Regions from separate parts of the Vibrio sp. NH-UV-68 genome, predicted to be linked through region 2. Evidence: predicted binding sites of a transcription regulator. Region 2 holds the regulator's gene; the other holds the start of a gene.

Region 1 (4,437 bases), 670 kb from region 2:
TTAGCGACTTGCTGTGCATCACGCTCTTGCTGAGCAAGGTTTTGACGAGAGAAGATGAGCGATGTAGGGCCATCTTTACGCTCGATAGCCAGTTTCCAAGCCACTGCTGATTCAACTTGGTCACATGGGCGCCATGTGCTCATGTTTGGCGTTAGACGTAAAGAAGCGATCTGCTCAACCGGTTGGTGAGTCGGACCATCTTCGCCTAAGCCGATAGAGTCGTGTGTGTAAACTTGGATGTTCTGAACTTTCATCAGCGCTGCCATGCGCATGGCGTTACGCGCGTATTCCATGAACATCAGGAAGGTTGCGCCGTACGGGACGAAACCACCGTGTAGAGCGATGCCGTTCATGATTGCTGTCATACCGAATTCACGCACACCGTAGTGAATGTAGTTACCAGAGAACTCATTCGATTCTAGCGACTTAGAGCCCGACCACATGGTTAGGTTAGACGGTGCTAGGTCAGCAGAGCCGCCCAAGAATTCAGGTAGCATAGCGCCGAATGCTTCTAGGGCATTTTGCGATGCTTTGCGTGAAGCGATGTTGGCAGGGTTAGCTTGAAGATCAGCAATGATGGCATTGGCTTTCTCTTCCCACTGCGCTGGCAGGTCGCCATTTACGCGGCGTTTAAATTCGGCAGCAAGCTCTGGATGAGCGGCTTCATAAGCGGCAAGTTTTTCATTCCATGCGGCTTCTTTAGCAGCGCCCGCTTCTTTTGCATCCCACTGTGCATAGACATCTTGTGGGATTTCAAATGGACCATGTTCCCAACCAAGCTGCTTGCGTGTTGCGGCGATTTCATCAGCGCCTAATGGTGCACCGTGACAGTCATGTGAACCAGATTTGTTTGGTGACCCAAAGCCGATAACGGTTTTAGTACAGATAAGCGTTGGGCGCGGATCCGCTTTAGCAGCGATAATCGCCGCGTTGATTGCGTCAGCATCGTGACCATCAACAGCAGGGATAACATGCCAGCCGTACGCTTCAAAACGCTTAGGTGTATCGTCAGAGAACCAACCTTCGACGTGACCGTCGATTGAAATGCCGTTGTCATCCCAAAAAGCAATCAGTTTGCCCAGACCAAGTGTACCCGCTAAAGAACACGCTTCGTGCGAAATACCTTCCATCAGACAGCCATCACCCATAAAGGCATAAGTGAAGTGGTCAACAATGTCGTGGCCAGGTTGATTAAATTGTGCCGCTAACGTCTTCTCGGCAAGTGCCATACCAACAGCATTAGTGATGCCTTGGCCTAGCGGTCCTGTTGTCGTTTCAATACCTGGTGCGTAACCGTATTCAGGGTGACCTGGAGTCTTTGAGTGCAGCTGACGGAAGTTTTTAAGGTCGTCAATTGATAGCTCGTAACCGCTAAGATGCAACAGTGAATAAATCAGCATCGAGCCGTGGCCATTTGACAGTACAAAACGGTCACGATCCGCCCACTCTGGGTTTACTGGGTTATGATTTAGGTGAGAGCGCCAAAGAACTTCAGCGATATCAGCCATGCCCATAGGGGCGCCTGGGTGGCCAGAGTTAGCTTGTTGTACACCGTCCATGCTCAGGGCACGGATAGCATTAGCGAGGTGTTGACGAGAAGACATTTCAGCTCCTGAATGCGTTAAGCGAATCAAAAAAATTGGACGATAATTCTCTCAAAGCCCCGCTAGCTGTGCAAACGATTTCCATCGGATTTGTTCTCGTATAACGGATATTTTCGTCTACTTTAATCAATAAGCCGATATTTTTATGAATATTAAGCAAACGATTAACTTGTGTGGTGCGTACAAAAAAGGCTTGTAATTCACACAAGCGAATTTAGAATAGACGTCTAGATGTAGATACACCTACAAACTCAAGTATTATTTTTCGGTGTTCTGAACTCGAATCGGAACCCTAATGTAAATTAAAGTGGAGCTCACATGGCTAAGCACCTGTTTACTTCTGAATCGGTATCAGAAGGTCATCCGGATAAAATTGCAGACCAAATTTCTGATGCTGTTCTTGATGCGATTTTAGAGCAAGATCCTAAAGCGCGTGTTGCGTGTGAAACCTACGTCAAGACCGGTATGGTCATGGTCGGTGGTGAAGTCACAACATCTGCATGGGTCGATATCGAAGAATTGACTCGTCAAACTGTGCGTGACATCGGCTATGTCCATTCAGACATGGGTTTCGACGCTGACTCTTGTGCAGTCCTGAACACTATCGGTAAACAGTCACCAGACATCAACCAAGGTGTTGATAAAGCAGATCCAAAAGACCAAGGTGCTGGTGACCAAGGTATTATGTTCGGTTACGCGACCAACGAAACTGAAATTCTGATGCCTGCGCCAATCACTTACTCTCATCGCCTGGTGCAAAAACAAGCGGAAGTCCGTAAGAACGGCACCCTTCCTTGGCTACGTCCAGATGCAAAATCTCAGGTTACGTTCCAATACGACCAAGGTAAAATCGTTGGCATTGACGCAGTAGTACTTTCAACTCAGCATTGTGATTCAATCTCGACACCAGACCTTCGTGAAGCGGTAATGGAAGAGATCATCAAGCCAGTACTGCCTTCAGAGTGGATCAATAAAGAGACTAAATTCTTCATCAACCCAACGGGTCGCTTTGTAATCGGTGGTCCTATGGGTGACTGTGGTCTAACTGGTCGTAAGATTATTGTTGATACCTACGGCGGCGCAGCTCGTCACGGTGGTGGTGCATTCTCTGGTAAAGATCCATCAAAAGTTGACCGCTCAGCAGCATACGCCGCGCGTTACGTAGCGAAAAACATCGTTGCTGCTGGCCTAGCTGATCGTTGTGAAATACAACTTTCTTACGCTATTGGTGTTGCTGATCCAACGTCGATCATGGTTGAAACGTTTGGCACAGAGAAAGTGTCTCAAGAGATCATCATCGAAGCTGTGCGCCAGCACTTCGACCTACGTCCATATGGTCTGCAAGAGATGCTGAATCTGCTTCAGCCAATCTATAAGAAAACAGCTGCATATGGTCACTTTGGCCGTGAAGAGTTCCCTTGGGAAGCGACTGACAAAGCTGCGCAACTACGCGAGTTCGCAGGTCTTAAGTAATCTCAGTAAGCCCTAAGCCAACTAACATTCCAAGCGCCTGACCTGTCAGGCGCTTTTTTTATCTGCGCAAAAATGCATTAAGAAATTTGTATTTTCTCACCAAGCGGTCAATAGTTAAAAATATGTTAACGAAAGCAATCGATGTTGCGTTTCCATTCGTAAACAATTATTAACTGATGCACCGCTTATGACGTCGCCAAGCCGGGCATCGAGTTTCGTTCACTGACAACTTAAATCTGTTGGTGTAGTTAGAGAATCGATCAAGGAGGATGTATGCCTCGTACGGTGAATCCAGATAATTTCGACGCTAAGCAAGACGAAGTGAAAGACACAGAGTACGCTCGCACGGTTCAGTGTAATCAAGTCAGTATCTCTGCCCCGTTTCATTGGCTATCACTTGGTCTGCATGACTTTGTGCGTATGCCGCTCATCAGTGCCTTCTACGGTTTGTGCTTTATGGCAGCCGCGATCGGCATCGTTTTATTAGTCCAATGGCAAGGCACCCATCTAGTGGTGATGCCAAGCCTGGTTGTTTACATGTTAATTGGGCCTTTCCTAGCACTAGGTTTGTATGATGCGAGTTGGGAAAGAGAAAAAGGCCACAAACCAAGTTTGCTGCATTCGATGAAAGCCATTGGCCGTAACTCGACGTCGCAATGGGCCTTTGCCGTGATGTTGGCGGTCTGTATGATTTTTTGGATGCGGATTGCCGCTTTGCTTCACGCCCTATACCCCTCGGTGCAAGGTGCCCCTCTGACTGACTTTATGCCCTTCTTAGTCATTGGCTCTTTGGTCGGATTAATCTTAGCTTGTGTCGTATTCAGCATTTCAGCCTTTTCCATTCCTTTGATGATGGAACGACGCGTTGATGTGATGACTGCGGTTTTCTCAAGCTTCAATGCGGTCAAATCGAATATTTCCGCCATGATTGTCTGGGCTGCGCTTATCTGTGGCGGTATCTTGGTCGGCTTTGCCACTTACGGTATTGGCATGCTATTTACTATGCCAATTTTAGGTTATGCCACATGGCACGCGTACCATGAAATCATTAAAAAGAAGCATCACCCTTAAGTCGCACTGAGGTTTAATCCGGTATATGATTCGCCCCTGATAACGATGATTAGGGGCGATTTTTTGTGCAGCCAACCATAGATCAAGAATTGGAGTATCGGGCAACAAAGGTGATTGCTCGCTGTATTGCAACCGCTCAAATAACATTTAAGCGCACTTTTGCCGTCCCTAGCCTAAATTTTAAATTACGCGGCAAAACTGCAGGCAAAGCGTATCTGCAACTCAATCAGATTCGTCTTAACCCCATTTTATTTACTGAAAATCAAGCGGCATTCCTCGATGAGGTGAT
Region 2 (4,437 bases):
CGGCCGGCTTAAAACCTTACCCAGCACCGACCAATTATTTAGCTCAGTCGAATATTACCCAAGCATGGGAAAAATATACGCCCAAAGGGAAATACCTTGAGCAAACGGAACGCTACTGGCATGAAACCTTAGGCCGCTTGTGGCAAAAACTGCGTGATTGGGCATCTGATTACGAACAAAAGGCGCTCCAATCAGCCGAGAGCCAAGTCTAAACCTCACCGATAAAAAAGACCGTGGCATGCCACGGTCTTTTTTATCGGTCATTTTAATCAGTGATAGCCACCTAATCACCCGCGAACATATACCCTTCACCGTGAACCGTAACAAAGATTTGTGGATTCTTAGGATCAAACTCCATCTTGGCACGCATACGACGTATCAAGACATCAATGGTACGATCATTCGGCGCATCAACTCGATGGCTTATCATATTCAGAATACGTTCACGACTGAGTACCTGATTCGAGTAGCTCGACAATGCCACCAGCAATTCATACTCAGCTTTAGTCAGTTTAACTGGCTCACCATTGCGACTTAGAGCGCGGCGTTGAATATCAAACGTCCAATCACCGAAGCAAACTATATTATCATTACCTGCTGATGATTTACTTTTATCGCTTGAGTCTCGCGCCGAGGCAATACGCCACAATAAATTTTTCACTCGTACTAAGAGTTCACGTAGTTCAAAAGGCTTAGTCACGTAGTCATCTGCCCCCATCTCTAAGCCAACAATTTTATCGATGCTATCCGTGCGTCCTGTGACCAGGATAATTCCAATGTTAGATTGACTGCGAAGCTCACGTGTTAGCATCAACCCATCTTCACCGGGAAGATTGATATCTAGCATCACGAGATCAATCGCGTTATTACTGAGTGCTTCACGCATTTGTTGGCCACTTTCGGCCTCACTCACTTGGTAACCTTCATGTTGAAAGTATCCAACTAGCTTATTGCGCGTCACTGCGTCATCTTCTACAACGAGGACATGATAGCTCATCTACACCACTTTATTTGCATTGGTCATGGGTCTACCAATTATTCTATTCATAAATAGTCACATTTCTAGTAAACATGAGAGTAAAACCAAGAAAGATGATTTTTTCTTGATTCAAGACAAACCCACTCCTTTATTCATAATCTTTCATATCTACTCTTATGCTGACATATGAGCCATTATCGCTATTCATTTTTATTGGTTACACTAATAGGTAATTATTTTAGGAGTAGCCCCTAGTGCAAGAAACTAAAGCATTTAATGAAAAACGCGCCGAAATCTATTGGTGGTTGTCGAGCCTGTTCGCAAAAGAACTGACCGAGGAGAACTTACAGCAATATCATTCTGCTCAAATTCGCTCTTTTCTTTCAGGGTTAGGAGAAAATGCCGAGCTGAAGCCCGCCGTTGAGCGTGTGGTTGATGCACTCAATCGCCTGATCGACAGGGAAGATTCTCAATTGGAATTAGCAGCCGACTTTTGCGACCTGTTCTTAAAGTCTGACCGAGACTCTGCGCTGCCTTACGCCTCTATGTATATTGGCAAAAATGGCTTGCTTAATGACACCCCCGCCAAAGAGTTAGAAGCGTTAATGAACGAGCATGGCGTCTCAGTTGAACACGGACTCAATGAGCCTGTCGACCATATCGCTATCGTACTCGATTTCTTAGGTCATTTAATTATCCGCTCCAATGAGCTTGAGCAACAACGTCACCTTGAAGACGCGTTAATCCAACAAGCGCAATTTATTCAGGCCCATTTGTTGAGTTGGGTGCCACAGTTCGTTGCGAAGTGTCAAAAACTGGACCAATTTGGTTTCTATGCTGCGATTGCGAGTTTGACCGAAGCGTTCCTTAAACTCGATAGCCACTACTTAATTGGTGATGAATAAAAAACGTTGTGAACTCAGGCATGCCCTTTGCGCGTTTTTTGTTTGCCCTAATGACGTTTGCGGTCTAAAATTGTGACCGAAAACGATAAAAAATTAACGACTAAAATACAAACCGCTAGTTAAGAGCGGTTTTTGTGTTTCTGGTACTTCTGCCTCGATATTCTAAATTAGGATATAACCTTGTGGCAGTCATCGACAGGACAAAACCTATGGCCACTATTAAAGATGTTGCTCGCCTCGCTGGTGTATCAACGACCACCGTCTCTCACGTAATCAATAAAACGCGATTTGTAGCTGAAACGACTCAAGAAAAAGTAATGGAAGCGGTTACTGAGCTAAATTACGCCCCGAGTGCCGTTGCTCGTAGTTTAAAATGCAACACAACTCGAACCATCGGCATGCTCGTCACTCAATCAACCAACCTTTTCTTCTCTGAAGTTATCGATGGTGTCGAGAGTTACTGTTATCGTCAAGGTTATACACTGATCTTGTGTAACACGGGTGGTATTTACGAAAAGCAACGTGACTACATTCGCATGCTCGCAGAAAAGCGCGTCGATGGCATTTTGGTGATGTGTTCCGACTTGACCGAAGAGTTGAGTGAAATGCTTGATCGCCACAAAGACATTCCGAAAGTGGTAATGGATTGGGGCCCTGAAAGCTCACAAGCAGATAAAATCATTGATAATTCCGAAGAAGGTGGCTATCTAGCGACCAAATACCTGATTGACCACGGTCATAAAGAGATCGCTTGCCTAAGTGGACATTTCGAGAAGGCCGCCTGTCAAGAGCGCATCCGTGGCTTTAAGCGGGCCATGACTGAAGCCAATCTAAGCGTAAATGAAAATTGGATCCTAGAAGGCAACTTTGAATGTGATACCGCTGTTCTTGCCGCGGATCAAATCGTTGCAATGGATAAGAAACCAAGCGCTGTTTTCTGTTTCAATGACACCATGGCACTCGGTCTGATGAGTCGCTTGCAGCAGAAAGGTATTCGTATCCCTGAAGACATCTCTGTGATTGGCTACGACAATATCGAACTGGCAGAATATTTCTCTCCACCACTCACAACGGTTCACCAACCAAAACGTCGTGTGGGTAAGAACGCATTTGAGATCTTGCTTGAGCGCATTAAAGATAAAGAGCACGAAAAACGCATCTTTGAAATGCACCCTGAGATTGTTCAACGAAGCACCGTTCGTAACCTCAATAAATAGCCTCTGATTTCACTCAACTGAGTTGTTTAACCTTAGTTGAGTGAACCAATAACAAACATTTATGAGACATGTATCACATATACTTCACATTAATGTGATGCTCTACGCATATTTATTTATCCTTTCAGAGTTCGCAACAAGCCACGAACAGGGCAAACCACTTCGAAAGGGTGGGACGCAAAGCCTCCGGCCTTAAACATTTTATGTCAGGTAGCGGGGTTGCCGATGGCAAATATGCATACCGTCTTAAGACATACCTACAAAGGTATAACATCATATTGACACAGTAACTGCATTTTTTTGCTATTCTCTCGGACCTGAATTGGTGGCGTATATTTATACACCGAGATAAAGACAGCATGGATAAACCTATTTTAAAAGACTCAATGCGATTCTTTGAGCAGCTTGGAAGCATCAAGTCTCGCTCAATGTTTGGTGGTTTTGGAATTTTTGCCGATGACACCATGTTTGCACTGATCGTTAACAACAAACTGCATGTTCGTGCCGATACAGCACTAACGAAACAATTCAAATCTCAAGGTCTTGAACCCTACGTTTACAAAAAACGGGGTTTCCCAGTTGTGACCAAATATTTTGCTCTAGATGACGGCTTAATCGCTGACACAAGCAAAACCTTAGAGATAGCGCGGCATGCACTCAGTGCAGCCAACAAAGAGAAGCAGACTCAGTCGCAAGCAAAACCAAACCGGCTCAAAGATTTGCCTAACTTACGCCTAGCAACGGAGCGTATGTTAAAAAAGGCCGGAATTGACACGGTGGAGAATCTTGAAAAGACGGGGTCGGTTAACGCATTCAAAGCGATACAGTCTACCCACTCTACCGATGTTAACATCGAACTCCTCTGGGCTTTGGAAGGCGCGATAAAAGGCACACATTGGTCTGTCATTCCTCAAAACAGACGCCAAGAGTTACTCAATCAGCTCAGCCACTAAGTTAAATATGATAAAAAAGTCAGCCATTGGGCTGACTTTTTTTGTTTTCAGTGAAATATAAATCTTGCTTTCTCTGTCTTGTCTATTAACACTTGAAACGCATCTGCTTTAAATCAGGACGGAACGTCACAATGAATAAGAAAGTCATCTTTGGTGCCATTTTTTTGGCCTTAATTGTCATCTTGGGGGTCAACTTTGGCCAGTATTTGACCTTGGAAAATGCCAAAGCACAACAAGCAGAACTCGCGGTCTTTATTCACGATAATTTTGCCCTCTCCGCTGCCATTTATTTTTTCGCTTATGTCGCCGCAACCGCTTTCTCGATTCCCGGAGCTGCGGTAGTGACCTTACTCGGCGCGGCACTGTTTGGCTTTTGGACAAGC

The links. Region 2 encodes PurR, which represses purine synthesis genes. Its sites were predicted from a motif close to TNANGNAAACGTTTNCNTNA; they were not measured.
Region 1: metK (methionine adenosyltransferase) is a predicted target of PurR. The motif match lies at 1,757-1,776, and genes of this name have one in related genera.

The regions. Positions count from the first base shown of each region.
Region 1 is NZ_CP134975.1:347,888-352,324, reverse strand. It holds gene tkt (transketolase) at 1-1,604, opposite strand, end outside; gene metK (methionine adenosyltransferase) at 1,923-3,077, shown strand; gene ViNHUV68_RS01745 (DUF2189 domain-containing protein) at 3,351-4,148, shown strand; gene ViNHUV68_RS01740 (SprT family zinc-dependent metalloprotease) at 4,226-4,437, shown strand, end outside.
Region 2 is NZ_CP134975.1:1,020,045-1,024,481, reverse strand. It holds gene elyC (envelope biogenesis factor ElyC) at 1-212, shown strand, start outside; gene torR (two-component system response regulator TorR) at 284-997, opposite strand; gene torD (molecular chaperone TorD) at 1,234-1,884, shown strand; gene purR (HTH-type transcriptional repressor PurR) at 2,094-3,101, shown strand; cyclic di-GMP riboswitch class I at 3,243-3,328, shown strand; gene ViNHUV68_RS04780 (TfoX/Sxy family DNA transformation protein) at 3,461-4,054, shown strand; gene ViNHUV68_RS04775 (TVP38/TMEM64 family protein) at 4,186-4,437, shown strand, end outside.